DNA from 2 places in the Clostridioides sp. LIBA-2809 genome. Region 2 is predicted to be linked to the other one. Evidence: riboswitches for the same ligand, from Rfam matches in the RefSeq annotation. Region 2 holds a riboswitch; the other holds the start of a gene.

Region 1 (11,659 bases), 700 kb from region 2:
TGCGGAGGAAGATATAGACACTATTGCACTAGCTAATGCAGAAAAATTTGGAATTTTAACTTTAATACCACCATTAGTTGCTATAATACTTGCATTTATAACTAAAAACGTAATAATTTCCTTACTTATAGGAATTCTTTCTGGTAGTTTTATAATTAAAGCTAGTGGTATAAATGTGTTTGCCACACTTATACAATCATTTTTAGATTTAGTGGACAGAGCTTTGGTATCGCTATCAGACCCATGGAATGCAGGAATAATACTACAAGTTCTAGCAATTGGAGGAGTAATAAATCTTGTTGCTAAAATGGGAGGAGCTAAGGCTATAGCTGAAGCACTTGCCAAAAGAGCGAAATCAGCAAAAGGTACACAACTTATAACATGGTTTTTGGGTCTTTTAGTATTCTTTGATGATTATGCTAATTCATTAATAGTAGGTCCTATGATGAGACCTGTTGCAGATAAAATGAAAATATCAAGAGAAAAATTAGCCTTTATAATAGATGCTACAGCAGCACCAGTTGCTGGATTAGCCATAATATCTACATGGATAGGTCTTGAAGTTGGTTTAATACATGATGCTTTTGAAAGTATAAGTGTGGATGTTGATGCATTTGGTATATTTTTAAATACAATACCATTTAGATTTTATAATATATTAATATTAGCGTTTATTGTAATATCAGCATTATTATTAAAAGAATTTGGGCCAATGAGAAAGGCTGAGATAAAATCTAGAAGTAGAAAAGTTGGTACAGACCTTGATGAAGGCGTAGAAGAATTAGATGATTTAGCTCCAAAAAATGGAGTGAAATTGAGTGTGTGGAATGCTATAATTCCAATTGGAACATTAATAATAGTTGCTTTAGCATCATTCTATTATAGTGGATATACATCTATAATGGAAGGTGAAGATAAAGCTCTAATACAACTATTTACAAATTCACCATATTCTTTTGGGGCAATAAAAGAAGCATTTAGTGCATCTGATGCATCTAGAGCATTATTCCAATCTGCACTTGTTGCAAGTTTAGTTGCTATTATAATGGCTGTAGTAAAAAAGATTTTTACAGTATCAGAAGCAATTGATGTCTGGATAGATGGAATGAAAAGTTTAGTAATTACTGGTGTAATATTAATACTTGCATGGTCATTGAGTTCAGTAATAAAAGAATTAGGTACAGCTAAATTTTTAATACACTTATTATCAGGCTCACTACCTCCATTCTTATTGCCAAGTTTAATATTTGGTTTAGGAGCAATAATATCTTTTGCTACTGGAACAGCTTATGGAACTATGGGTATACTTATGCCACTTGCAATACCACTAGCATACTCATTAAACCCTGATATGTCCTATGTAATAGTAAGTACAAGTGCAGTTTTAACAGGTGCAATATTTGGAGACCATTGTTCTCCAATTTCAGATACAACAATACTTTCTTCAATGGGAGCTGGTTGTAATCACATAGACCACGTTAATACTCAAATGCCATACGCTATATTTACAGCAATAATCACTATTGTATTTGGATATATACCAGCTGGATTTGGATTACCAATATATATAGTATTACCAGTGGCTATAGCTGCGATATTTGTGGGTATTCAAATAATTGGTAAGAAAGTTGATGAAGCAGAGATAGAACTTGCAGAATAAGGATATAAATAAATTTCACCTTTTATTATCATTGTTTTGTTAGTTTTTAGATAATTTTAAAAAGTTATTGAAAATAATAGCGAAATATAGTAAAATAAAAGAGTGATAAGCGGATGTGGCGGAATTGGCAGACGCACTAGACTTAGGATCTAGCGCCATTGGCGTGGGGGTTCGACTCCCTTCATCCGCACTCTACAGTGCTTAGTTGTGCTGAAAAAAAAACTGGGGTTGCTGGCTTTCGGAGTGGGCTATCCCGTTTTTATTTTTTGAGAAATAAACCAAAATACAATATGAATATATTTCTAAAGATATTTTCTAATAAATATACAAAAGCACATTAAGTGCTTTTTTTTGTTGTCTGAAAATGTGTTTACATATAAATTTTAAGACATTTGTTAAGAATATAAAATCTATAATAACGTATTTCTAATAAACAATTTAAAGTCACAATATAATCTGTTTTTTATAAACTTATAAAAAATATATCTGTTTAATAAGTTTAATTTTATTTAAAAATGCTCTATTTCAAAATCTTATTTTTCACAAAGATAAAATTGCAAACGATTCTATTGTGTGTATGAATATATCTTTAACATAATATAGTAAATTACAATATAACTTTACTTTTAGTGTTTTGTATGACATATTAATAATAAATTAAATAAATATATTATTTTACATTAATATATAACATATATGTATAAAAGTTAATAATATAAAAGTAATATAATTGATAATAAAAACTTAACAAAAAAATTAATACATAAAAAAAAATAAATATAATGTGTTGACATTTAATTGAAATATTCATACAATAAAAATGAAAATAAATATTTCCAAATGAGATTAGCGAGAGAGACCTTTATATAAAAAGGCGCCGAAGAAGAAATTTAAGAAATGCCAATTCTTAGAGAAACTTTCAGGCAAAGATATCGCTAGTTGATGGGACTCTGGAGAGACTTAAGTTAATATACTATAAGTCACCGAAGAAGCAAAATAATATTAAATTATTAAATCTTTCAGGTATACAAACAGGGATATATAGGCTAGGATTATTTTCTATGCTAATATATCTTTTTTTTATGAAAAAGTATAGGACATAATATCGAAATTGCTTAAATATAGTGGGTCTAATTTTATAGGGAGGGTTATATATGAATGAATTGAAAAGAGTGCCTTTGTATAATATACACAAAGAGCTTGGAGCAAAACTTGTTGAGTTTGCTGGCTGGGAAATGCCTTTAGAATATGAAGGAATAAATAAAGAGCATGAAATGGTTAGAAAAAGTGCAGGTATCTTTGATGTATCTCATATGGGAGAGGTACAAATAAAAGGTGTAGATTCAGAAAAATTTATACAAAATTTAGTTACAAATGATATAAGCACATTAAAGGTAAATGACATTATATATACACCTATGTGTTATGAAAACGGAGGAGTAGTTGATGATTTATTAATATATAAATTTGGTGAAGAAGATTATTTATTAGTAATAAATGCAGGGAATATAGATAAAGATGTGGCATGGATAATAAAACAAAGTAAAGGTTACAATGTAGATATAAAAAATGTTTCTAATGAAGTTAGTCAACTAGCAGTTCAAGGGCCTAAAGCAGAAGAAATTCTTCAAAAAATCACAGACATAGATTTAAAATCAATAAAATTTTATAAGTCAATTCCATCAACAAAAATATGTGGTTTAACTTGTTTAGTTTCAAGAACAGGATATACTGGAGAAGATGGATTTGAGATATATTGTAAAAATGAACATACAGAAATAATTTGGAATGAAGTTTTAAAAGCTGGAGGAGAAGATATATGTCCTGCTGGTTTAGGTTGTAGAGATACTTTGAGATTTGAAGTAGCTCTACCTCTATATGGTCATGAAATAGGCGAACATATATCTCCAATTGAAGGAGGCCTATCCATTTTTGTAAAAATAAACAAGGAAGATTTTATTGGAAAAACAATCTTATCAGAAGAAAAAGAAAATGGAGCTAAAAGAAAATTAGTTGGATTTGAAATGCAAGGCAAAGGGATGCCTAGAAATGGATACGATATAAAGATTGGTGACAAAATAGTAGGCTTTGTAACAACAGGATGTGCTTCTCCAACAACAGGAAAGATTTTAGGTATGGGAATTATAGATTCTGAGTATGCAAAAGTAGGAAATGAAATAGGTATAGCAATCAGAAAAAAAGTTGTTCCTGCCATGATAGTTAAGAAACCTTTTTATAAAAAGCAATATAAAAAAGATAATACTGTATTAAATGAAGAAAATAAATTTTCATATATACCTGCCACAAGTGAAGATAAATCAAAAATGTTAAAGGTAGTAGGATTAAATTCAGTTGATGAATTATTTTCAGATATACCAGATGAAATAAAGTTAAAAAGAGATTTAAACTTGGAAAGTGGGAAATCTGAATTAGAAGTAAGTAAAATAGTAAAAAGGCTATCAGAAGAAAATTTAAGTTTAGAAGACTTAACTTGTTTTCTTGGAGCTGGTGCATATGACCATTATATACCATCAATTATAAAACATATAACTTCAAGGTCTGAATTTTATACAGCATATACTCCATATCAAGCTGAAATAAGTCAAGGGACTTTACAAGTAGTGTTTGAGTTCCAATCTATGATTGCAGAAATTACTGGAATGGAAATTGCAAATGCATCAATGTATGATGGAGCAACTGCTGCAATAGAAGCATGCATAATGGCTATGAATCAGACTAGAAAAAGTAAAATAGTAGTATCAAAAACTACACATCCTGAAACTTTATCAGTACTTAAAACTTATCTACAATACAAAGATTGTGAAATAGTAGAAATTGATTTTTGTAATGAATATGGAACTACAGATATAGAAAAATTAAGGGCTTCAGTGGATAAAGATACAGCATGTGTTCTTATACAGACTCCTAACTTCTTTGGTATTATTGAAGAAATGGAGGAAATAGAAAAGATAACTCATGAAAATAAAGCTATGTTAGTTATGAGTGTTGACCCAATATCATTAGGTGTTTTAAAGACGCCAGGTGAGATAGGAGCAGATATTGTTATTGGAGAAGCTCAATCACTAGGAAATCCTCTTAACTTTGGAGGACCTTATGTAGGATTTTTGGCTAGTAAATCTAAGTATACGAGAAAAATGCCAGGAAGGATAGTTGGGCAAAGCTTGGATACAGAAGGAAAAACTGCATATGTGTTAACTTTACAAACTAGAGAACAGCATGTGAGAAGAGAAAAAGCAACTTCTAATATATGTTCAAATCAAGCTTTAAATGCTCTTGTAGCTTCAATATACATGGCTACTATGGGGAAAGAAGGATTTAAAGAGGTTGGTATGCAATCTATGAAAAAAGCACATTATGCTTATAATAAGCTTATACAAACAGGAAAATATAAGCCAATATTTAAAGGTAAATTTTTCAAAGAATTTACTGTACAAGGAAATCTTAATATAGAGACTATAAATAATAAGCTTTTAGAAGAAAATATATTAGGTGGTTATAACTTAGAGCACAATTACCCAGAATTAAAAAATTCAACTTTACTTTGTGTAACTGAGAAAAGAAGCAAAGAAGAAATAGATAAGTTAGTTGGAATAATGGAGGGATTATAATGAAAGAATATAATAGTTTGTTGATAGATATATCTAAAAAAGGTAGAAAAGCATATTCGCTTCCAAAGTTAGATATAGATGATATAAAAGTAGAAGATATGATTGACCAAAGTATGGTTAGACAAAGTGAATTGAATTTGCCAGAAGTTGGCGAATTAGAATTAGTTAGACATTATACCCTATTATCAAATAAAAATTTTGGAGTTGATACAGGTTTTTATCCTTTAGGTTCTTGTACTATGAAATATAATCCTAAAATAAATGAAGATATGGCAGCACTTCCAAACTTTACTGGAATGCATCCATACCAATCTTCATACACAGCACAAGGTTCTCTCTCTTTAATGTATGACTTATCAAATCGACTTGCAGAAATTACAGGTATGGATGAAGTTACACTACAACCTTCCGCAGGTTCACATGGTGAATTTACAGGTCTTATGATTATAAAAGCATATCATGAAAATAGAGGAGACCATAAGAGAACTAAAGTAATAATTCCTGATTCTGCACATGGAACAAACCCAGCAAGTGCAGCTATGGCAAACTTTGATGTGATTCAGATAACATCTGATAAAAATGGAGCTATAGACATAGATGCGTTAAAAGAAGCTTTAAGTGATGAAGTAGCAGCTCTTATGCTTACTAATCCAAGTACTCTTGGATTGTTTGAAAAAAATATAAAAGAAATAGCAAGTCTTGTACATGAAGCAGGAGGACTCTTGTACTATGATGGTGCAAATATGAATGCCATTATGGGAATAACAAGACCTGGAGATATGGGATTTGATGTAGTTCATCTTAATCTTCATAAGACCTTTTCTACTCCTCATGGAGGAGGAGGTCCAGGAGCTGGTCCTGTTGGAGTTAAAAAAGAATTGGTACCTTTTTTACCAATACCAGTGATTGAAAAACAAGAAGATAAATATGTATTAGATTATGATAGAGAAAAATCTATTGGAAAAATTAAAAACTTCTATGGCAATTTTGGAGTGCTTGTAAGAGCTTACACATATATATTAACTATGGGAAGAGATGGGCTTAAAGAGGCTAGTGAAATGGCAGTTTTAAATGCAAATTATATCAAAGAGAGTATAAAAGATGACTATATATTACCAATAGATACCTTATGTAAACATGAGTTTGTATTAGGTGGGTTACCAAGAGGAGAGTCAAATATAAAAACTATAGATATAGCAAAGAGATTACTGGATTATGGATATCATCCTCCAACAATGTATTTTCCTCTTATCATAAATGAGGCACTTATGATAGAGCCTACAGAAAGTGAGAGCATAGAGACATTAGATAGTTTTATAGAAGCTATGAAAAATGTTGCTAAGGAGGCAAAAGAAGAACCAGAACTATTGAAAACTGCTCCACATAATACCCTAGTTAAGAGAGTGGATGATGCAAGGGCAGTAAAGAAACCTATACTTACATGGTCGCAAAGATAAATAATTAAAAATAGAGATTATAAATATAAAGGAATTTGTATTTATAACAAAAAGCTATCTAACTTGATATAGTTTAGATAGCTTTTTTTGTATATATAATATTTACTACTGAAGTTTTAAATTATATTAGTGCTTATATAAGAATATTAACATGATGATTATTATACCAATATTCATAAAAATTATAGAAATTTATTTTGATACAACTTTTACTCTTTTGGTTTAAGAGAAGCTTAACTAAAATATATCGAAATTTATAAAAATTTAGGAAATCTTAAGAATTATATTATTAAAATCTTTAGATTTATATTTTATTATATAAACTATAGAATAATAAAATATAAAAATTGAGAATTTTATAATATATTTGTAGATTTAAGTATAAAAAAGGGTTAAGTTGAAAGGAGTAGAATATGGATAGTGTTAATTTAAAAAGGTATAATTGCGATATAAACATGGGATTAAGTAGCGTACAACTTCAAAGTAGAATAGATGATAATTTAATTAATGTATTTGATAATGGAAAAACTAAAACATATAAACAAATTTTTAAAGATAATGTGTTTACACTTTTTAATCTCATAAATATTGTTTTAGTTTGTCTATTGGTATCAGTTGGTTCTTTTAAAAATACTTTATTTATATTTATTGCTGTAATTAATACTATTATAGGAGTAATTCAAGAAATAAGAGCCAAAAGATTGTTGGACAATCTATCTGTCATAGTTTCAAATAAGGTATCTGTTATAAGGGAAGAAGAGAAAAAAGAGATTGATGTACAAGAATTAGTATTAGATGATATTATGATTTTAAAAACAGGGAATCAAATTTGTGCAGATTCAAAAGTTTTAGATGGAAAATTAGAGGTAAATGAATCTTTAATTACAGGCGAATCTGATATTATTATAAAAAATGAAGGTGATTTCTTATATTCTGGTAGCTTTGTAGTTTCTGGAGAGGCTTTTGTGAGAGTTGAAAATATAGGAAAAGATAACTATGCAAATAAGATAGCCAATGATGCCAAGATTTCTAGAAAACATAATTCTCAGCTTAGAAATTCATTAAATACAATATTAAAAGTTGTAGGTATAATAATTATTCCTCTAGGGATTATATTATTTGTAAAGCAACATTTTGGAAATGGAGATTCTATAACGACATCTGTAGTAGGTACTGTGGCAGCTGTAAATGGAATGATACCAGAGGGATTGACATTGCTTACAAGTATTGCTCTAGCTGTAGGAACTATAAAGCTTGCAAGTCATAAAACTTTAGTGCAAGAATTATACTGTGTAGAGACTCTTGCTAGAGTTGACACATTGTGTCTTGATAAAACAGGTACAATTACAGAAGGTAAAATGCAAGTTGATGATGTAGTAATGTTAGACGAAATAGATATTGATGATATAATGGGGAATATATGCAATTCCCTTAAGGATGATAATGCAACAATAAATGCAATAAGAGATAAATACAATATTTTAGATACTTATAAAGTTAAAAGTTTAATACCATTTTCGTCAGAAAGAAAATACAGTGGAGTAGCCTTTGAAGATAAAGGTACATATTTACTAGGGGCATTTGAGTTTATTTTTAAGGATAAACATAAAGAACTTAAAACAGAGGTTGAAAAATATTCTAAAAAAGGCAATAGGGTAATAGTTTTAGCTCATAGTAATTCTTATATGGAAGAAAATCATATACCTGAAGATATAAAGCCACTAGCTTTTATTTTAATTTTGGACAAAATTAGAGATGAGGCTAAGGAAACTTTAGAATTTTTTTATAATGAAGGCGTAGATATAAAAATTATATCTGGAGATAATCCAGTAACAGTAAGTGAAGTGGCTAGAAAAGCAGGTCTTAAAACGGCTAGTAATTTTATTGATGCAACAACACTTAAAAGTGATGAAGATATATATGAGGCAGTTGATAAATATAGTGTTTTTGGAAGGGTAAGCCCTCAACAGAAGAAACAAATGATTTTGGCATTAAAAAAACAAAATCATACAGTAGCTATGACTGGAGATGGTGTAAATGATGTGTTAGCGCTTAAAGAAGCTGATTGTAGTATAGCTATGGCGTCTGGAAGTGATGTTACTAAAAATGTTTCTAATTTAGTATTGTTGGATTCAAATTTTGCATCAATGCCAAAAGTTGTTATGGAAGGAAGAAAGGTAATTAATAATATTCAAAGAGCATCCTCTTTATTTTTAGTAAAGACAATTTTTTCATTCTTCTTGTCGCTATTAACATTATTTTTCTTTAGTAGACAGTATCCATTCGTACCTATACAATTATCACTAATTGGAGCTGTAACAGTTGGTATACCATCATTCTTCTTGGCTCTTGAAGCAAATAAAAGTAGAATTTCAGGAAGTTTTCTACTTAATATATTAAAAAATGCTTTGCCAGGAGCACTATGTGTGACAGTAAATGTAATTATTGTTTACAATATAGTTGAATACTTAGGTTATAGCTCAAGTGTATTTTCTACAATGTGTGCGATATTAACTGGTGTATGTGGTCTTTTAATATTAAGACAACAATGTTTACCATTTAATAAAGAAAGATTATTTTTAATTGTAAGTATGACCATTGCATTTGTTATTGGAATTCTATTTTTAGGTGGATTATTCTCATTTGTAGCATTAAGTAAAGAATTAATTCTTATAACGATGGCATTAGCAGTATTAATGCCAATTATGATAAAAGTAATGCTGTTCGTATTAGATGAGATATTAGATACAATAGTTCCAGATTTAAATTAATTTTAAGATTATATAAAAAAGAGCAGTTTTTCAATAAACTGCTCTTTTCAGATGTGTTTAATTTTATGTAAGAATATGTATGTTTATTAATCGACTATATATGAGCAACAGTAGTCAACAACTTCGTTAACCTTTAAATCGAAACTTGAATCGCTAGGAACATTAAATTTTTGACCTTCTTTATAAGTTATAAACTCATTACTTCCAGGTAACTTTACATCCATACTTCCAGCAAGCATCTCCATTATTTCTTCTTCTCTAGTAGAAAAAGTATATTCTCCAGGTAACATTAATCCTAAAGTTTTTCTTTCTCCATTAGGGAATATTATTACTCTACTACTTACTTTACCATCAAAATAAACGTTTGCCTTCTTTACTGCAGTAACATTTCTAAACTCACTCATTAGATAAAACCTCCAAAATTATTTGTACATATATATTATATAAAAATACTGCAAAAAATGCTACATATTTACAAATAAAATTTAGTATTTCTTAAAAAAATTAATAAAACTAAAAAATGAGGAAAAATATAAATATTTATGGAGAAATTTACATTAGATTATGCTATTGACCCTATATTTTTCCAAATATATAATATGAGAAGTGCTTAAGGTATTAACTTTACACCACACATTAAAAACATAAAGATAAGATATAATCTAAATATGCAATCTAAAATTTATAGATATAGAAATGGGGTATAAGTTTGTCAAAAAGGATATTAGTTATAGAAGACGATATAGATATTCAAAATATAATAAAAACATTTTTAGAAAATACAGGATACACTATTATAACAGCAAAAGAGGGGCTTGATGGTATTGAAAAGTTCAAAAAAAATTACTTTGATTTAATTTTAGTAGATATACTTATGCCAAAGATAGATGGTTTTGTAGTTTGTGAAATGATAAGGAATGAATCTAATATTTCTATTTTTGCTTAAAAAGTCTTACAATAGCAGTTGCATATCTTTTAACAGTTACAGTTGTAATTGCAATAAGTTTTATTTTTTACAATAGATTATTTCAATTTAATGATTTTGAAACTCTTGTAAAACCAATACTACTTATTTTAATACCGTCAGTATTATTTGTATCATGTGTAGGTATGTTTATTGGAAATATAAATGGAAACTTACTATATATTTTTATTCCAATAATATTTCTTTTAACAAATTCCAATGCATTATCTATTATATCTGGCAAGAATCTTGTAAATTCTGTAATAGAAAATAAAGTTGCAAATAGGATGGCGAATCTTGCATTTGATGTGCCAGTGGAGTTTTTAATAAGTAGAATAGTTCTTGGGGTTATAGGTTCAATCTTAATACTTAGTGTATGTAAAGCATACAACAAAAGTAAAGCTTAAGATTACTTATAAAAAGAGTTATTAATTCTATAAGAGTATAAGTAATCTTGCTCAATATCTAGATGAATATAGATAATCTTAAATGTGAAGAGTAGATTATAGCAAAGAAAATTATATTAGTGAAGAGATGTTACACTCACTAAAATTTATAAATAAGCTAAAAAAGAGTATATTTTAACCTATAGTTTTAGGTTTAAAAGATACTCTTTTATTCATAGTAGTTATGTAAATCAAACAGTTTATATGAACAAGTTTCATATAATTAAAATTTTTGTTATATTTCTATATTAGGTTCTTCAATTAATTGTCCACATACATATCTATGAATGATATTTCTATCATCGCCAACATAGATAAATCTTTCAAGTCTTTCAAGTATAGAATAATCGGCATGATTTAAATCTGAATCATCAATAATTAATGCATCAAAATCGTAATCTTCTTCAAAGCTACCAACTTTTCCAAAAAAACTTCCTCCACTTTTAGTTGCAATATAAAAAGCTTCAGATAAAGATAAGAAATTACACTTCTTACCAGAATTTACCCAATATAATTTAGATAACTGTATTGCAGATACTATAGTTTTAAATATTGACAAGGTATGCCCACCACTTATATCTGAACCAAGAGCTAATCTAATATTATTATCAAGTAGTTTTCTAATAGGCATAGCTCCACTACCAACATTAAAGTTAGAAGCTGGGCAGTGAACTGCCATAACATCATTTTCTCTCATTAAATCTATTTCTTCCTGAGAGCAATGAATGCAGT
Region 2 (20,147 bases):
ATATACAGAAATAAGAAAATATTTAAAAAATGCCATATTTATACCATTTAATTTAGATGAATCCTCATCAAAGGGAAATCTTTTGAGTGAGGAGTATATATTACCAGAAGATATATACAAAACAATTGAAAAAAAATATTATGATTTAAAATCTCTAGATATTGAAGATATAGATATAGAAAATATTTTATGGACTTTTATTTTAAATAGATTTGCTGATTTAAAGTTCAATCTTAATAGTGATGAAGAGCTTTTTTCAATGAGTGATTTAAATAGTTTTGTAAGTGATAATTTAGTCAAATTAGTTAAAGAGCTTATGAATGATATAGTTGAAAAAAATATTAGCTTAGAAGTAAATAAAAATATGTTCAAATATCTAGCAATACACTTAGAAGAAGCTATAAAAAGAATTAAGCTAAATCAAAAAATAATAAATGTAAATTTAGAAAAAATAAGAAGTGATTTTTCAAAAGAATATGAAATTGGTAAAAGTTTTGCAATAAGAATTGAAGAATCAGTTGGTATTAAGATTCCAGATGATGAAGTTGGATTTATAACACTCTATATAAAGTCAGCTCTAAAAAATGAAGTAAAAAAAGATAAAGTAGGATTAATAATAATTTCTCATGGACGTATAGCTACAGAGACTGTAAATGTGGTTAAAGAACTTTTAGGAGTAAAGTTTCCTGTAGCTATAGATATGCCTTTAAATGAAAAACCAATAAATATATACAATAAGGCCGTAGAATTATCAAAAATAATAGACCAAGGAAAAGGAATATTATTTTTGGTAGATATTGGTTCACTTACAAACATAGGGCAAATAGTAAATAAGAGAACTAATATAAATACTAAAACTATTGATAGAGTAGACTTATTAATGGCATTAGAAGCAGCTAGAAAGGTTTCTATGGGAGATGAAGAATTAGATGAAATGTTTTTTTCTCTGTTAAAAGATAGGATGGGATATAACTATGAGTTGGAAAAACACATAGATAAAACAAATGCAATTGTAACCTTGTGTCTTACTGGAGAAGGAACTGCCAAGTATATAAGTAAAACATTAGAAGAAAAGTATGATAATACTAAATGTTATCAAATGAGTGCATTGGATGAAAATTTATTTTGTAAAATTGAAAATTTAAAGGAGACAAACAATATATTAGCTATTGTTGGGACAATAAATCCTAAGATACCAGGTATAAATTTTATCCCATATAATAAGGAACTTTTCAAAAATTTAGATATATACTTATCAAACTCAAAAAAACAAGAAGAGAAACCAATTAAAGCGTATGAAAGAATGCTTGATGAGGATTTAGTAATTTTTGAACCAGATATATATTTTAAAAAGGATTTATTAGAGTATATATGCTCAATTCTTATAAATAAAGGATATGTAGAAAAAGATTATTTGGATTCTGTTTTACATAGAGAAGAAATGCTTCCAACATATTCTAAAGGAGCTATAGGAGTACCTCATGGAGATTCCTCTACTGTAAATAGCACAAGGTTTGTTTTTGTTAAACTAAAAAATCCTATTGATTGGAGTGTAGGGAATATAAATTTTATATTTATGCCAGTTTTTAAGACTAATGATAAAGACATTGTTAAAAATGTCCTTGAGATATTAAAAGATGAAGAATTTATGAATAATGCTAAGCAGTGTTTTAATAAAGATGATTTCAGAAATATTATATTGGATAAATTTAAACATCTGTAGCTACAGCAAAAAATTGAGAGGAGTTAGGGTAATGAATGTAGATTTAATATCATTAGGCCTAGAATCTAATGATTATGAAAGTGTTATTAAAGAATTAGGAAATAAAATGTACCAAAAAAAATACGTAAAAAACACATACATAAGTGCTGTATTAGAAAGGGAAAAGACATTACCAACAGGTCTTGATATTGGCGAAATGTGTGTTGCTATTCCACACACAGATTCAAAACATATAAATGAATCCAATGTAGCTGTAGGTATATTGAAAAAACCAGTAAAGTTTAATTCAATGATAGACCCAACAGATAGACTAGATGTAGAACTTGTATTCTTATTAGCAGTAAAGAATCCAGATTCACAAGTAAAACTGTTAAAAGATTTAATGTCAGTTTTTCAAAATATAAAACTATTAAAAAGCATAAAAAATGCATCAACAAAAGAAGAAGTAGCTCAATTATTGGATTTTATAGAATTATAGTGGAAGTCTATTCTAGAAATGAAAATGAAAATTTAAATAATCAAAAGTAAGTATCATTTTTTAAATCAATTTAATCTATATAAAATAGAAACTTAAATTATAAAATTAGGAGGAAATTATTATGAAACAATTCAACGTATTATCAGTTTGTGGTTCAGGAACAGTTACATCATCAATGGTGGCAGGAAAATTAAAAGAAGTATTAGGGAGTAAGGGAATTTCTATTACAACAACAGAAGCTAGACCAACAGAAGCACTAAATTTGGCACAATCAGGAAGATTTGATTTTATAACATTTACCAGCCCACTTCAAACAGGTGATTATGGAATACCAACTATAAATGCATTTGCTTGCTTAACTGGTATAGGTGAAGATGCATTTTTTGAAGAGGTTTTAAGTGTTATTGAAGGAATAAACAAGTAATACTTGGGAGTGAATTATAGTATTTAAATCTATGATTTAGATACTATAATTAGTCTAAAACTTAATTAAATACCTATAAATAAACTGTTTTTTATATATTGTTGTAAATGAAAAACAACAGAAAAAAAGATAGGCATTTAAAAGTTATTTAATGAATCTGATAAGTATTTATAAATAGGAGGATAAAAGATGTTAGAATTTATGAAATCTATAATCGATACATTTGGTTCTGCAATTATAGTTCCAATTATAATATTCATAATAGCAAAGATATTTAAAGTGACTACTAAGAAATCGTTTCTTTCTGCGGTATATGCAGGAGTTGCTTTACAAGGTTTTACACTGATATTAAATTCTTTTACACCAATAATAACACCAGTTATTAATAGAATGGTTGAAGGTTCAGGAGTAAATCTACCAGTTTTCGATGTAGGCTGGCAAGCTACATCATTGGTTGCATTTTCAACAAGTGCAGGAATGATATATTTAGGGCTTGGAATATTATTACAAACAATTTTATTTTTAATAAAATGGACAGACGTATTTCAGCCCTCAGATTTGTGGAATAATTACTCATATATGGTATGGGGAGCAATGGTTATAGGAGTAACAGGAAATTTTCCTTTGGGTATAGGTTGTATGGTTTTATTAAATTTATATAGTTTATTAATATCAGAATTAGTTGCAAAGAGATGGTCTAGTTACTATAGATATCCTAATTGTACAATAATAGCCATGCATAATGTTGAAGCTTCCGTATTTGCAGTGTTTGCAGACCCTATATACAATAAATTGGGATTAAACAAAATTAAGTTAAATCCTAAAGAATTAGAGAAAAAACTAGGATTTTTAGGTGAACCAATTACTTTAGGCCTTTTTTTAGGTATGTTTATTGGTATATTAGGTAATATGACAAGAATAACTACTATGGAAGCTTGGGGAGAAATAATGAAAGTGGGGATATCTACAAGTGCTGTTATGGCAATTTTCCCTAAAGTAGCAAGTATGTTTGCTCAGGCATTTGCACCTATAACAGAAGCTGCTAGAAAAATTATGCAAAAAGCTGGAAATCGTGAGTGGTATATAGCAGTAAATGATGCTGTTGGATATGGGGAACCAGCAACTCTAATATCAGGTCTTATCTTAATACCAATAATGCTTGTAGTAGCTATGATACTTCCTGGTAATAAGGTATTACCAGTTGTAGATTTATTGGCAATTCCATATATGGTACAAGGGCTAGTTGCTATACATAATGGTAATATCCCAAAAGTGTTAGTTTCAGGTATAATTTGGTTTGGTCTAGGATTATATATTTGCACATCTACAGCACCATTATTTACAGACATGGCTACAGGTATAGGGGTTGCTATACCAGCAGGGGCAATGTTAATAACAAGTTTCAATATATTAGGGAAACCTTTAATGGGATTAGTTTTCTTTGCATTTTTAAGTTCAAACCCAATTTATATAGGTCTTGCAGTTGTAAGTTACTTTATTTTATGGGCATTATTTAGAAAAAATAAAACAAGTATACTTGATTATTTAGAAAAACAAGCACTTAAAAATGTTGCAGAAGATTCTGTCGCAGTTTAAATTTATAAGTAATAAGAGAATAATAACTAAAGGAGTTTATAGCTGATTTTATATAAGTATCAGAGAATATTTGATAAGTATTTAAATGAAATATAGATTCCTTTTTATTTTGTATATATTTATAATTTACTGTATTCTTATAGTCGACTTTTTAAAATTTGTTTTACTATTTAAAACATACTCTTTTATGTTTATACAATAATGTAATTTGATTTTATAAAATGTAATTCATATTAACAAAACACTTTGTATATAAGGTATTTGCTTGAATAAACTATTTGTTTTTTGTATGGCATAGATATTGCTATATATAAGTATATAGCATGAAAGGAGATATTTATATGGCAGATAAAATGAGAGCATCAGTATTATACAATGTAGGTGATGTTAGATATGAAATGGTTGATATACCAGAAATAGCAGAGAAAGAAGTACTTGTAAATGTAAAGTATGTTGGAATATGTGGTTCGGATTTACCTAGGTCTATGGTAAGTGGTCTGAGTGGAAATACGGCTTACCCACTAATTTTAGGTCATGAATTTTCTGGAGAAGTTGCTAAAGTTGGACACAGAGTAAAAAATGTTAGGGTAGGAGATAGAGTAACTGTTGCCCCATTAGTACCTTGTAAAAAATGTGATTACTGTAAAAATGGTAATTTTGGTTTGTGTGATGATTACAATATAATTGGTACGAGAGTGAATGGAGCATTGGCAGAGTATGTGAGAGTACCTGAAGAACACATTTTAAAATTACCAGATACACTGGATTATGAAACTGCTGCTGGAATTGAACCAGCAACTATAGCTTATCATGGAATTTCAAAGTCGGATATTAACGTAGGAGATAGTGTAGTTGTGTTAGGATGTGGTCCAATAGGTCAGTTTACTATACAATGGGCAAAGGTCTTTGGTGCATCTAAAATTATAGCTATTGATATTTTTGATGAAAAGTTAGAACTTTCTAAATCTCTAGGGGCAAATTATACATTGAATTCAAAAGAAGTAAATGTAATTAAAGAAATAAAAAAAATAACAAATGAGGGTGCTGATGTTGTTATAGAAACTGCTGGTAGTAGGTTTACACAAGAGCAATCTTTGCTCATAGCAAAAAAAAGAGGAAAAATAGTCTTTGTGGGAATATCACACACAGAACTACCACTTAGTGTAGAAGCTACTGAGTGTATATTACGTGGAGAACTTACTTTGCAAGGTTCTTGGAATTCATATACAAGTCCTTATCCTGGAAGGGCGTGGACAGCAACATTGGATTTTATGGAAAAGGGTGATATTGTTTTTACACCAATGATTTCACACAAAATAGGTCTTAATGAAGTAGGAGACTTTTTAAGCAAAATGAGCAAGAGAGAGATTAATTTCAATAAAATCCTAGTAGAAATATAAACATTAAACAAATATAAAAAATAATTAAACTCTATAATTCGAATATTAGATAAAATAAAAATAATTTTTCTAAACAAACTATAGGAGGAAGAAAAATGTTAGAAAGTTTAAAAGAAGAGGTATTAAAAGCAAATTTAGAATTACCTGCAAAAGGGCTAATTACTTATACTTGGGGAAATGTAAGTGGCATAGACAGAGAAAAAGGATTGGTAGTGATAAAACCAAGTGGTGTAGAGTACAGTAGTATGACTGTAGAAGATATGGTAGTTGTTGATTTAGAAGGAAATATAATTGATGGTAAATTAAAACCGTCCTCAGATACTCCTACTCATCTCGTTTTATATAAAGAGTTTGAAGAATTAGGAGGAATAGTACATACACATTCAAGTTGGGCAACGATTTGGGCTCAGATAGGAAAATCTATACCAGCATGTGGTACTACTCATGCAGATTATTTTTATGGAAGTATACCATGTACCAGAAAAATGATTAGAGAAGAAATTTGCAATGATTATGAAAAGGAAACTGGAAATGTAATTGTTGAAGAATTTATAGGTAAAAATCCAATTTATTGTCCAGGAATAATTGTGAATGACCATGGTCCTTTTACATGGGGTAAAAATGCAAAAGAGGCTGTACATAATGCAGTAGTTTTGGAAGAAGTTGCAAAAATGGCCTATTATACAGAATTAATGAGTCCTGACGATATTATGGATAAAGTGCTTATGAATAAACATTTTTCGAGAAAACATGGAAAAAATGCATACTATGGTCAAAAATGATTATCTGGAGGTAAATTATGCTGGAGTCTTTAAAGGTCAAAATTGTGGAAATAGCAATTAAAGCAGAACATTATGGTTTATGTAAAGAAAAGGCTGGTAATTTTAGTATTAGAGATAGAGAGAGTGGATATGTTCTTATAACACCTTCAGGTATAGGGAGAGAAGAATTGAAAATAGAGCATATTTGTGTGTTGGATTTAGATGGTAATGTAATAGAAGTCAAGAAGGGTATTAAACCGAGTAGTGAAGCATTGATGCATATTGAAATATATAAAGTAAGAGACAATGTAAATGCTATATCACATACTCACTCTTTATATGCAACATCATTTTCGGTAGCAAAGAAACCTATTATACCAATTGTATATGAATCTGTTAATTATGGTGGTTATGTGCATATTGCTCCATATGAGAGACCAGGAACTTTGAAACTAGCTAAAAACGTTTCAAAATTATTGCTAGATACAGATGCATGTTTATTAGAAAGACATGGATTAACAACTGTAGGTAATGACTTAGAAGAGGCATTTTTAAAATCAAGATATGTAGAAGATGTAGCAGAAATATATTATAGGTCTTTAATGTTAAATCAGTTTAAGGAGCCTGAAGTATTAGATATTGATGAATTTAAATCATGGGAATATCCAGAAGAAGTAAAATTTTAATATAGATAATTTACATTAAAAAGATTAATTAAAGTCTAGATATGCTATTTATATGAATTAGTATTTTTTGTAAATATATTTAGTATACTTTTTAAACAAATATAGAATTCCAGAGTCATATAAATTTGACTTGGAATTCTATATTTTTTATTTATGCATTATTTTTTAGCTGGTTTTCTGGCGAATTTATATATTCAAAGTATTTTTTTGTTTCAGACACTATTATCGGAGATAGTGCAAGTAAAGCTATTAGGTTAGGTATTGCCATAAGTCCATTTACAATATCGGCAATTATCCAAACAACTTCTAATTTTAAGAATGCACCTAAAAGTACCATAGCGACAAATACAGTTCTATATCCATTCATACCTTTTACACCAAATAGGAATTCAAAGCATCTTTCTCCATAATAACTCCAACCTAAAATTGTAGTAAATGCAAATAATGTCAAACTAACTGTAAGTAATATTGGTCCAAATGTAGGAATTGCTCCATTAAAAGCTGCTTGTGTCATAACAGCTCCATTAAGGTCAGAACACCATACTCCTGAAATAACAAGAGAGAATCCAGTAAGTGTACAGATTATAATAGTATCTATAAAAGTACCTGTCATAGATATAAGACCTTGTTCTGCTGGCCATTCAGTTTTAGCCGCAGCTGCAGCTATTGGAGCACTACCTAGACCAGATTCGTTTGAAAATACACCACGAGCTATACCATTTCTAATAGCCAGTGAAATAGTTGCTCCTAGGAAACCACCAGTTGCAGCAGTAGTTGTAAAAGCACTTTTAATTATTAACATAAAAGTTTCTGGTATCTTGTTCCAAAAAGATATTAAAATGATTCCACAGATTACAATGTATATAACAGCCATAAAAGGTACTATCTTAGTAGCTACATTAGATATACTTTTAAGACCTCCAAATACGACTAACGCTACAAATACTGCTAATATAACACCTGTGATTCTAGGGTCTACACCAAAGCTGCTATTTATCGCATCTGTTATTGAATTTACTTGGGTAAAAGTACCTATTCCTAAAAGTGCAACCAATATACCACTTATAGCGAAAAATATTGCAAGAGGTCTCCATTTTTCACCCATACCATTTACTATGTAATACATTGGTCCACCAGATACTTGACCATTTTTGTCTTTAGTTCTATATTTTATTGCAAGAACACCTTCTGAATACTTAGTAGCCATTCCAAAGAATGCTGCTATCCACATCCAAAAAAGAGCACCAGGTCCACCAGCTTTAATAGCTGTAGCAACACCAACAATATTACCAGTACCAACTGTAGCAGCTAGTGCAGTACATAAGGCTGCAAAACTTGAAACATCACCACTACCTTTGTTTTCAGCAGAGAAGATTAATTTAAGAGCTCTTGGAAGTTTAGTTATTTGTATAACTCCAAGTTTAACAGTAAGTAATATACCAGTACCAACTAGTAGTACTAGCAAGGGTGGTCCCCAAATAAAAGCATCAACTTTGTTTAAAATATCAATTAGATTCATAAAAACACTCCCTCATTTTTTTGCTTTGTACAATCAATAGAATTTTTAATGAAGTAATTGACAGGAAATAAGTATAATTTATTATAATTTCTAGTGTAATAAAAAAAGCTAAATCTAAAAAAGATTCAGCTCTGGATATACACTAATTAGCAACCAAAATAAAAGTATTAATAATACTGATTTTGGTAGATAATCCCTGTCCTTTTGCCTGAGAGATTGAGCATAAAAGCCTTGCCCCTTCGGCGCCCATAATGGGTCTCTCCAGAGTTCCGTAAATTTTACAGTCCTACTTTTAAAAAGTACCTGAGAGTGTTACTCCTTCGGTGTGCTATATAGCAACTCTTCTATAAAATCTTAACCGGATATTGATTTGTCATAGCTTATTGTATTAATAATATTAATATAAGTTTTTATGTTTTGTCAACTGAAAAATTAAAAAACAGTAAAAAAATATAAAAATGTAAGTCTAATTACGAATTATAAATTTAAAAATATAAGTAATATACGTGAAAATGGATATCGTAATAAGCATACAAATTAGGCATAAAACAAGTTTTAAATAAAAAAATCTTAAATAATTAATTAGATATGATTAAATTATGGTAATATTATAGTTACGATATTAAGAAAGGTTCTATTTATTTAGATTTTAAGTGTAATATGAGATTGAATATAGAGAAAGGAAGTATTTTTAGATGGGAAAAGTATTAGTACTAGCAGAAAAACCTTCTGTTGGAAGAGATATAGCAAAAGTTTTGGGTTCAAAAAATGAAAAAAATGGGTATATAGAGGGTCCAAAGTATGTGGTTACTTGGGCATTAGGCCATTTGGTTACGCTTGCCGACCCTGAAAGTTATGGAGAAAAATATAAATCATGGAGCTTAGAAGACTTGCCAATACTTCCTAAGCACCTAAAGACTGTTGTAATAAAAAAGAGTGGAAAACAGTTTAATACAGTCAAAGCTCAAATGAATAGAAATGATATAGATGAAATAGTTATAGCAACAGATGCAGGTCGTGAGGGAGAGCTTGTAGCAAGATGGATAATAGAAAAATCACAAGTAAAAAAGCCTCTAAAACGTCTTTGGATTTCATCAAGTACAGATAAAGCGATAAAAGAAGGTTTTGCAAAATTAAAAAATGGAAAAGAATATGAAAATCTATATCATTCAGCAATAGCACGAGCAGAAGCTGACTGGATTATTGGAATAAATGCAACTAGAGCTTTGACAACAAAGTATAATGCACAACTTTCTTGTGGAAGAGTTCAGACACCTACTCTTGCTATGTTACTTAAGAGAGAAGAGGAAATAAGAAATTTTAAATCAAAAGAGTATTATGGAATAGAGTTAATTGCTACAAAGGGAAATTCAGATATAAAGTTTATTTGGAGTGATAAAAATAATAACTCTTCAACATTTAGTAAAGAAAAGATAGAGTCTATATTAAAAAAGGTTAAAAATTTAGATATAAAAATATCTGAAGTAAGCAAATCGTATAAGAAAAAATATTCACCTGCATTATATGATTTAACAGAGTTGCAAAGAGATGCAAATAAAATGTTTGGATTCTCAGCAAAAGAAACTTTATCTATAATGCAAAAACTATATGAGCATCATAAAGTACTTACTTATCCTAGAACTGATTCTAGATATTTAACATCAGATATTGTTGGAACATTAAAAGACAGGATAAAAGCTGTAAATGTTAGTGATTATTCAAAAATATGTAATAAATTATTAAAAAGCAATATTACAGCTAATAAATCTTTTGTTGATAATTCAAAGGTAACAGACCATCATGCAATAATACCAACAGAGCAGAAGGTATTTATGAGTGATTTTAGTGATAAAGAGCGAAAAATATATAATCTTGTAGTAAAAAGATTTTTAGCAGTATTGTCTCCTCCTTTTGAATATGAACAGACAACTATAAATGCAAATGTAGAAGGAGAAGTATTTAAAGCGAAGGGAAACAAAGTAATCAATTTAGGTTGGAAGGAAAGCTATAAGGATATTGAGGATGAAGATGTGTATGAAAGTATCCCAAATGTTTTAGAAAAGGATGTACTTAAAGTTAAGGAACTAAAGATGACTTCAGGTAAAACAAATCCACCTCCATACTTAAATGAGGGGACACTATTAACAGCTATGGAAAAAAATGGGCTTGGCACAGTTGCTACAAGAGCAGATATAATAGAAAAATTATTCAATTCATTTTTAATGGAAAAGAAAAATAAAGATATATATATAACATCAAAAGGTAGACAATTATTAGATTTAGTTCCAGTAGATTTGAAAACACCAGAACTTACAGCTTCATGGGAAAAAAAATTGCTGGAGATTTCAAAGGGAAAACTTAATAAAAATACATTTATAAATGACATGAAAGATTATTCAAAAGACATTGTCTTAGAAGTAAAAAATAGTGCTAATAAATTTAAGCATGACAACTTAACTAAAAATAGATGTCCAGAATGTGGTAAATTCATGCTAGAGGTAAATGGTAAGAAAGGTAAAATGTTGATTTGTGAAGATAGAGAATGTAATACTAGAAAAACTATATCACAAGTAACTAATTCAAGATGTCCTAATTGTCATAAAAAATTAGAACTTCGTGGAGAAGGAGAGGGAAGAGTCTTCACTTGTAGTTGTGGATATAGAGAAAAAATGTCATCTTTCAATAAAAGAAAGCAGGAAGAAAAAAAGAAAGCATCAAAAAAAGATGTAAATCAATACTTAAAAAATCAAAACAAAAATCAAGAAACATTTAACAATCCATTTGCAGAAGCACTAGCTAAATTGAAAAATAAATAATTTTTATGTTATTATTATACACAATTAGAACTTTAACTATATATTAGTTATATGTACTGATATAATATAGTGTATAATTTAGGCATGAAAGTAGGGCTGTTGAATGGATTTGAATGAAATATTTGAATATTATTGTAAAAAATGTGAGAATACATGGAATAATTCAAGTGTTGAATTATCTGAGAATATAGAAATATATAGTAAAAATTCGCAAAAAAAGAGTGAAAAAGAACTGGATAAATTGATAGATACATTAGCACTTCACTTAGAAAAATATCCAAGTGATTTTGTATTAAGAAGAATGTGGGTAAAAAAAGGTGAGGTTTTCTTACAAAAAACCTTAGAAAAAGAAAATATCTTTAAGTTGGAAAAAATGGATATTGAAGATAGAAAAAAATTTTTAGATATAACAAAACAGTTTATTAGAGATGCCAGAGAATTTGATGATGCTTTGCCTGTAGGTGATATTATGCAAGCTATGAGAAATGTATGGATTTCAAATGCATTACAATTATTGTTTGGTAAAGAAGTCTATTATTCTAAAGCCAACTTTGCATATAGCATGTTATATCCATATACAGATAATTATTTAGATGATACAAATATAAATGAAACTGATAAAGTTTTATTTAATAGCTGGTTAAAAAAAAGGCTACTGGGAGAAAAAATTAAAACTAATAATCATCATGAAAGTAAAGTATCTCAAATGATAGACTATATTGAAAGTGTTTATCCTAGAGAAAAATTTAAAGAAGTCTATGAGTCACTATTATTAATATTTAAAAGTCAAGTGAAGAGTTTAAGACAACAAGATATAGAAAGCTATCTGTGTAAAGAAGAATTATTATCCATTTCTATTGAAAAAGGTGGTTCCTCTGTTTTAGTAGATGGATACTTAATAAGCGGACTGATGACAAAGGAAGAAGTAGAGTTTTGCATTGGATATGGTTTTTTATTACAGATATCAGATGACTTACAGGATATAAAAGAAGATTTAAAATACAATCATAAAACTGTTATGACAGAAACAGCAAAAAATGGAACTTTAGATAAAATTGCAAATAAATTAATAAATTTTACTATTGAATTAATAGATAGTTTTAAAATTAATGATAAAAATGAATCTGTAATAAGTATGGTAAAGAACGATTGCTTAATGTTGATTTTATTTTCTGTAGTATATAATGCTGAATTTTTTTCTAAAGAATATATAAAAGAAATAGAGAAATTTATTCCATATACAATATCTTATTCATTAGATATTAAAGAAAAAATAAAGAAAAAATTTAAAAATGTAGATGTTTTAAATAATGAAAATGAATATAAAGAAATGATTGATATTATCTGTAAAGATTAGAAAAAAGAGGCTGTCTCAAAATAGAGATATAAGCCTCTTTTTCATTGTTGAAATGATGAAAATATATTTAAATAAAAATACAAAAATTAATTTATTTAAATGCAGTAATAATACCATTATCGTGTAGATTTTTTATGATTGTAGCTGCAATAGGAAAACCAAATAATCCAGCTATTCCAAAAAGTTGAGCTCCAACAAACATACACATTAAGGTTATTAAAGGATATAGACCAATTTGGTGTCCTACTACCTTTGGTTCTAGTATTTGTCTAACAACAGTTATAATGATATATAGTATTAGAAGCCCTACTGCTAAGTGGATATTACCATTAATTAATGAAATAATCATCCAAGGTGTCAAAATACTTCCTGTCCCTAAGACTGGTAAAATATCAACAAGTGCTATGATGACAGCTACAGTAAATGAATTTTCAACTCTCAGGATATTAAGTCCAATAAGTAGTTCTATAAATGTCACTGATAGTAGTATTGCGTAGGCTTTTAATAGTTTTAAAAGAGCATTAATGCTACTATTTTTTATATTTATTATCATTAATTGACTCTTTTCTGGAAATTGTTTTAAGATAAAATTTACTATTTTTTGATAGTCAAAAGTAAAGAAAAAAGAAGCAATTAAAGTAATAATAAGTTTTAGCATAAATGCAGGTGTTTTGCTTGCAATACTTGCGATGGCATTAAGTGCATTTGTTGAAACAGAGGCTACTAAAGACATCATTGATTGGCTTATATTATCCCAACCAAGTATCAATGCTAGGTTAACATTCGGTGTACTAGCATCTATTTTAGAAAATAAAGTATTTAGTGTTGGCTGTATATTTGATTTATATATTTCAGGAAGCCTAAAAAATATATCACTTACACTTGTAAATATTTTTGCACCAAAACTAACTAATAAAAATATGCATAATCCATAAAAAGCTAAAAGTACTACTACAGAAATAAATGTACGATTTAGGTTTGTACTATCTGTAATAAGTCTTATAATAGGTCTTAAGATGGATGCAATTATAAAACTAATTACAAAAGGCATCAACAATGGTAATAAGAACTTTAACGCAATATATACAATACTTGCTATTAAGACAACATATGTAAATTTAATTATAAAATTCTTTTGCTTTTGAATGTCCATAATATAAAACCTCCAATGTATTTGATATTATTCTAAATATGGTCTTTTTTACATAAAATATACTACTGTATATTGATTATAAACTATAAAGCTTCTGCAAAGTAAATAAATTATGTAAAATTTAGGTTAATTTTGTATAAAGATATACTTTTATATTTTACAATTGCTAACCAAATACTAAAAAATATTTTAAATAAACAATATGAAATTGTGATAAAATTAATTTATAAATATTAAACAGAAGGACAATAGATAGTTTTTAAGAGGTGGTAAGATGAAAAACTTTAGAGATTTAGGTGGTAATAAAACAGAAGATGGTAGGATTGTAAAGTATGGTTTATTTTATAGGTCTGCAAAACTATCAAATCTAAGTAAGAACGATATAAAGATTTTAAAAGAATTAAATATTAAATATATATTTGATTATAGAAGTGATGAAGAAGCTCGTAAACATCCATCAACAATAATATCAAATATAAAAAATATAAGAATTCCAGCTATGAGAGAGCTAGAAGAATCGGGAGGGAGTTTTGGCTCTATTGAAGATATGATTGATGGATTGTTTGAAAAAGATGGTGCGTTTAATATGTTAAATAATAGTTACTATAATTTACCTGTAAATAATCCATCCTATAAAAAATTAGTAGAACTCATAAAGGACTATTCTAATTTACCAATATTAAATCATTGTACAGCAGGCAAAGATAGAACTGGGGTAGGTAGTGCTATAATTCTTATGATTTTAGGTGTATCAAGAGAGAATATAATGAAAGATTATCTAAAAAGTAATGAATTTGCAGATAAAGAAATAGAACGATTTATAGAATATAAGCCTAAATTTAAAGTAATTCCAAAAGAAAAATTAAATTATATATTTGGTGTAAATGAAGAATATATGAAAACTGCTTTTAGAAGAATTGATGAAGAATACAGTAGTGTGGAAAAATATTTATATGGAGAATTTAATTTAGATAAAGAAGAAATAAAAAAATTAAGAAATCAATATCTAGAGTAAAAGGTGATTTTATGAGTTTAAATATAACAGCAAGACAGATAAGTATAATAAAAATCCTGTTAAATTCTAAAGATACAATTAGTGGACTTGCCTTAAGTCAAGAAATAGGATGTTCTTCAAAAACTATACAAAATGAAATAAAGGATATTAATAAACAGCTTAAAAATGGTAAAATTCTATCAATACGAGGTGTTGGTTATAAACTAGAGGGAAGTTTTGATGAAGTAAATTTAAATAGTAATCTGTATGATGATGTAGATAGGGTAGAATATATAATCCGAAAAATATTAACCTTGAGTAATGAAGAAAAAAATACTATAAGGCTTGAAGATTTAGCAGATTCTATGTATGTAAGCGTTTCAACAGTAAAAAATGATTTAAAAGAAGTAAAAAGAATATTGGAAAAATATTCAATTTCAATTAAGTCCAAGCATAAGCAAGGTATCTGTATTTCTGAAAGTGAAGACAGGATATTAAATTGTATAATTGATTTGAGTAACAAGAGAGACAATCAGTTGACTCTAAATGATTTTTTAAATAATGATATAAAAGAAAAAAGATTAATAATAAAAAAAATGTTACTAGATATATTAAATGAAAATGGGTTGGTATTAACTGATGTAGAATTTAAAAATGTGTTGAATAATATACTGGTTATGTTAAGTAGACATAAATGTGAAGAAAAAGAATTTATAGAGAGTTTTGTAGAAAATTATAGCAATAAAAGAAGTTCAATTCTAGAAAATGAACAAAACAAAGAAATTATAATAAACTCAATAAAAACCTTTTGTAAAAATTTAAAATTGGCTACATCAATAGATATAAGTCGTGATGAGATATTTGAAGAATTTTTATATAAGCATATTAGTAGTCTGTGTAAAAAAATAAAGCTAGGTATAAATCAATCACCTATAATAGCTCAAGATATCAAAATAAAATATCCATTTGCTTTTGAACTAGCTAATATAGCTAAAAAAACAATAGAAAAAGATTTAAATATAGAAATCAATGAGGATGAGGTTGCAAACATAGCTCTACATATAGGAGGAGCTGTTGAAAGGGCATCTTATAACAATAAAGATAAGGTTTTCAAGACGATAATAGTTTGTACCTCAGGGATAGGTACATCAATGTTAATAAAGGCTAAATTGGAAAATATATTTAAAGAAAAACTGGAAATATTAAAGGTCATTCCTTCATACTTAGTTGAATATATAAAAGTTATAGATGTTGATTTTGTAATATCTACTGTTCCTGTTGAAATAGGAGATATACCAGTAATAAATATATCTCCAATTTTAAGTGAAAAAGAAATTAAATTAATTGAAAAATATATAGAAACAGGAAATATATATTTAGATTTAGATATAAAAAATTTGCTTGACAATGAGTTGTTTTTTACTAATTTAGATTTTAAAAGTAAAGAAGAAGTTATAGATTTTATGGCGAGTAAACTTGTACAAAAAGGTTATATAGATGATGATATGAAAAATTCTTACTTTGAAAGAGAAAAAATAGCTACAACTGAAATAGGAAATATGGTAACCATACCACATGGAGCGATTGGAAAAGTTTTTGAAAACAAGATAGCAATTGGTATATTAAAGACTCCTATTGCTTGGGAAATATCGGATGTTCGTTTAATAATAATGTTAGCACTCGATAAGGACAAAATATTAGATTATGAAGTTATATTTTCAAATATATATAAAAGAGTAGATTCTATAGCAAAAGTTATAAGTATATGTGAAAATAGTAATTTTGAAAAGTTTGTAAACCTATTTAAGTAGAGATATATAATATAGCATTGCATATACACCTATAAGTTTGGATAATATAAAACTAAATAAAATAAAAACGATAAATTTCTCTTTTAATTAAGAGAAATTTTTTGACTTTCAGAGATATTAATATGAAGTTAAGATATAAATATAAAGTAAATAAATAAAAAAGAGGTGGCAAGATGATTTATACAGTGACATTAAATCCATCAATAGATTATATAGTTAAACTAGATAAATTAAATACAGGGAGTACAAATCGTGTAAATGAAGAATACGTTTATCCAGGAGGAAAGGGTATAAATGTATCTCGTATACTTAAAGAACTTGGGAATGATAATACATCTTTAGGTTTTATAAGTGGTTTTACTGGAGAATATATAATAAAAACATTAGAAGAAAAAAATTTAAAGACAGATTTTATAAGGTTAAAAAATGGTTTTACAAGGATAAATGTAAAAATAAAAGAATCAGAAGAAACTGAGATTAATGGGCAAGGACCAAATATAGATGATGAATATATTGACTTGTTGTATAAAAAACTCGATAAATTAAATCAAAATGATATTTTAATATTGGCAGGGAGTATTCCATCTACTTTAGATGAAAAACTATATGAAAATATAATGTCTAGATTAGAAGGAAAAAATATAAAAGTTGTAGTAGATGCAACTAAAAAGCTCCTTCTTAATGTTTTAAAATATAACCCTTTTCTAATTAAGCCTAATAGTGATGAATTAGAAGATTTATTTGATGTTAAATTAAACTCAAATGAAGACATAGTAAAATATGCTAGAAAGTTAAAGAAAATGGGTGCCATAAATGTTTTAGTATCAATGGGTAAAGATGGGGCATTGTTGGTTACAGAAGAAGATGAGGTACTTATAAGTAATGTACCTAAAGGAAAAGTTAAAAATTCTGTAGGAGCAGGTGATTCAATGGTGGCAGGATTTATATCTGGATATTTAAATACAGGCAAATATGATTATGCTCTTAAATTGGGAGCTGCTTCAGGTAGTGCAACTGCTTTTTCGTATGACTTAGCTAAAAGAGAATACATTGATGAATTGGTAAATGAAATATCTGTAAATAGATTTTAAAATATTTAAAAATATATAGAAAGGAAATTAGGAATTATGAAAATTATAGATTTATTAGATGAAAAATCAATTAAGTTAAATTTAAAGTCAAAAAACAAGTCAGAAACAATAGAAGAATTAGTTGAATTAGTTGCAAACAGTGGCAACTTAAAAGATAAAGAAACTTACAAAAAAGCTATTTTAGCTCGTGAGGAAATGAGTACAACAGGAATTGGAGAAGGTGTAGCTATTCCTCATGCTAAGAATACATCAGTTACTAAAGCTTGTATAGCAGCAGCAATATCAAAAGAAGGTATAGACTATGAATCATTTGATGGAAGCTTATCAAATCTATTTTTTATGATAGCTGCACCAGATGGAGCTAATAATACCCATCTAGAAGTATTATCAAGATTATCTACAATACTTATGGATGAAGATTTTAGAAACAAACTTATAAATTCAACTTCTGAAAAAGAATTTAAGGAAATAATAGATAAAAAAGAGAGAGAGAAGTTCAGCGAAGAATATCAAGATGAAATAATTAGTGAAGAAAAGATAGTAGATGTTAAAAATAAAAGTATTAATAAATATCCTAAAGTTTTGGCAGTAACAGCATGCCCAACTGGAATAGCACATACATTTATGGCAGCTGAAAGTTTAAGTAAAATGGCTGAAAGTAAAGGGATATCAATAAAAGTAGAAACTAATGGTTCAGCAGGTGTTAAAAATAGACTTACAAAAGAAGAGATAGAAAATGCAACATGTATAATAGTGGCAGCAGATAAAAATGTTGAAATGGCTAGATTCAATGGAAAAAAGGTCATAAAAACTAAGGTAGCTGATGGTATACACAAAGCAGAGGAACTTATAGATAAAGCTGTAAATGGAGATGCTCCAATCTATCATGGAGGAGAGATAAATCACAACGAATCAAATGAAGAAAGTGAAAGTGGATTTAGAAAAGTGTACAAACACTTAATGAATGGTGTATCTAACATGTTACCATTTGTTATTGGTGGAGGAATACTTATAGCCATAGCATTTTTACTTGATGATTATTCTATTGACCCTTCACATTTTGGCTCAAATACGCCAACAGCAGCCTTTTTTAAAGGAATAGGAGATAAAGCTTTTGGATTTATGTTACCTGTACTTGCTGGATATATAGCATATTCTATATCTGATAGACCAGCATTTGTTGTAGGTTTTGTAGGAGGAGCTCTTGCAGGTGATGGTGGTTCAGGTTTTTTAGGTGCATTACTTGCAGGTTTTATAGCAGGCTATTTAGTAGAAGGGCTTAAGAAAATATTTAGTGTATTACCAACTTCATTGGAAGGAATAAAACCAGTGTTATTATACCCTCTATTTGGAACACTTTTGATGGGTATTATAATGACATTTTTAGTAATACCTCCAGTCACAGCTATTAATAACGCAATGGTTGGATTTTTAAATGGTTTAGGAGGAACTTCAAAAATAGTTTTAGGATTAGTTTTAGGTGGAATGATGGCTGTCGATATGGGTGGACCTGTAAATAAAGCAGCATATGTTTTTGGGGTTGCATCACTTGAATCAGGACAATTTGAAATAATGGCAGCAGTAATGGCTGGTGGAATGGTTCCACCTCTTGCTATAGCTCTTGCAACTACATTTTTTAAAAATAGATTTACAAAAGAAGAAAGAGATTCTGGTAAAGTTAACTATGTAATGGGATTATCTTTTGTAACTGAAGGAGCGATACCTTTTGCAGCTGGAGACCCGCTTCATGTTATTCCAGCCTGTGTTGGCGGTTCAGCAGTAGCAGGAGCACTTAGTATGTTGTTTAATGCAGCTCTTCGTGCACCTCATGGAGGAGTATTTGTTATACCAGTAGTTACTCATCCACTTGGATATATATTATCTATAGCAATAGGTGCTGTGGTTGGAATGATGCTTTTAGCATTACTTAAAAAACCATTAAATCAAGAAGCATAGTAAATAAAGATTATTTAACAATTAAAAATGTTATGTTTTATAAAAATTAATATATTACTGAATTATTCTAAAGTAGGAAATTTATATAAAAGTGAACTTTGATATTCAAAGTTCACTTTTTGTGTAAAGGTATATTAATAGCTTCATAATTTTTAACATATAAGTTAAATTTTTTAACTAAACTATTAATTATTTATAGAAAATAAAGATAAATTTAGCAAAATAGTATTAATTTCAAAAATAAATAAATTATAAAGAAAGTATAGAAAAAAAGAATATTGCTGTCGAATTACATAGAGAAAAGCAATAAAAAACCTTTTCAAATTATGATATTATGTTTTAGTAAGTAAAAATATAGGAAGAGGGAGTGTTATTTTTGAAA

The links. Region 2 has a riboswitch for glycine ahead of ACTG44_RS12005 (alanine/glycine:cation symporter family protein). Riboswitches for the same ligand answer to the same signal wherever they lie in the genome.
Region 1: it holds a riboswitch for glycine, as region 2 does, so the genes downstream of both, gcvPA (aminomethyl-transferring glycine dehydrogenase subunit GcvPA) here and ACTG44_RS12005 (alanine/glycine:cation symporter family protein) in region 2, are expected to answer to the same signal.

Annotation. Positions count from the first base shown of each region.
Region 1 is NZ_CP197004.1:1,824,424-1,836,082, forward strand. Features, by position in the region: gene ACTG44_RS08730 (Na+/H+ antiporter NhaC family protein) at 1-1,660, shown strand, start outside; tRNA gene ACTG44_RS08735 (tRNA-Leu) at 1,770-1,850, shown strand; glycine riboswitch at 2,501-2,605, shown strand; glycine riboswitch at 2,609-2,697, shown strand; gene gcvPA (aminomethyl-transferring glycine dehydrogenase subunit GcvPA) at 2,815-5,289, shown strand; gene gcvPB (aminomethyl-transferring glycine dehydrogenase subunit GcvPB) at 5,289-6,746, shown strand; gene ACTG44_RS08750 (HAD-IC family P-type ATPase) at 7,160-9,517, shown strand; gene ppnP (pyrimidine/purine nucleoside phosphorylase) at 9,604-9,921, opposite strand; gene ACTG44_RS08760 (response regulator) at 10,227-10,463, shown strand; gene ACTG44_RS08765 (hypothetical protein) at 10,628-10,888, shown strand; gene ACTG44_RS08770 (amidohydrolase family protein) at 11,163-11,659, opposite strand, start outside.
Region 2 is NZ_CP197004.1:2,520,645-2,540,791, reverse strand. Features, by position in the region: gene ACTG44_RS12040 (sigma 54-interacting transcriptional regulator) at 1-1,723, shown strand, start outside; gene ACTG44_RS12035 (PTS sugar transporter subunit IIA) at 1,755-2,201, shown strand; gene ACTG44_RS12030 (PTS sugar transporter subunit IIB) at 2,323-2,625, shown strand; gene ACTG44_RS12025 (PTS galactitol transporter subunit IIC) at 2,815-4,221, shown strand; gene ACTG44_RS12020 (galactitol-1-phosphate 5-dehydrogenase) at 4,563-5,621, shown strand; gene araD (L-ribulose-5-phosphate 4-epimerase) at 5,717-6,403, shown strand; gene ACTG44_RS12010 (class II aldolase/adducin family protein) at 6,421-7,068, shown strand; gene ACTG44_RS12005 (alanine/glycine:cation symporter family protein) at 7,220-8,587, opposite strand; glycine riboswitch at 8,774-8,862, opposite strand; gene ACTG44_RS12000 (DNA topoisomerase III) at 9,283-11,403, shown strand; gene ACTG44_RS11995 (flagellar protein FliS) at 11,507-12,760, shown strand; gene ytvI (sporulation integral membrane protein YtvI) at 12,852-13,913, opposite strand; gene ACTG44_RS11985 (tyrosine-protein phosphatase) at 14,188-14,928, shown strand; gene ACTG44_RS11980 (BglG family transcription antiterminator) at 14,940-16,718, shown strand; gene pfkB (1-phosphofructokinase) at 16,892-17,809, shown strand; gene ACTG44_RS11970 (PTS fructose transporter subunit IIABC) at 17,846-19,765, shown strand; gene ACTG44_RS11965 (transporter substrate-binding domain-containing protein) at 20,142-20,147, shown strand, end outside.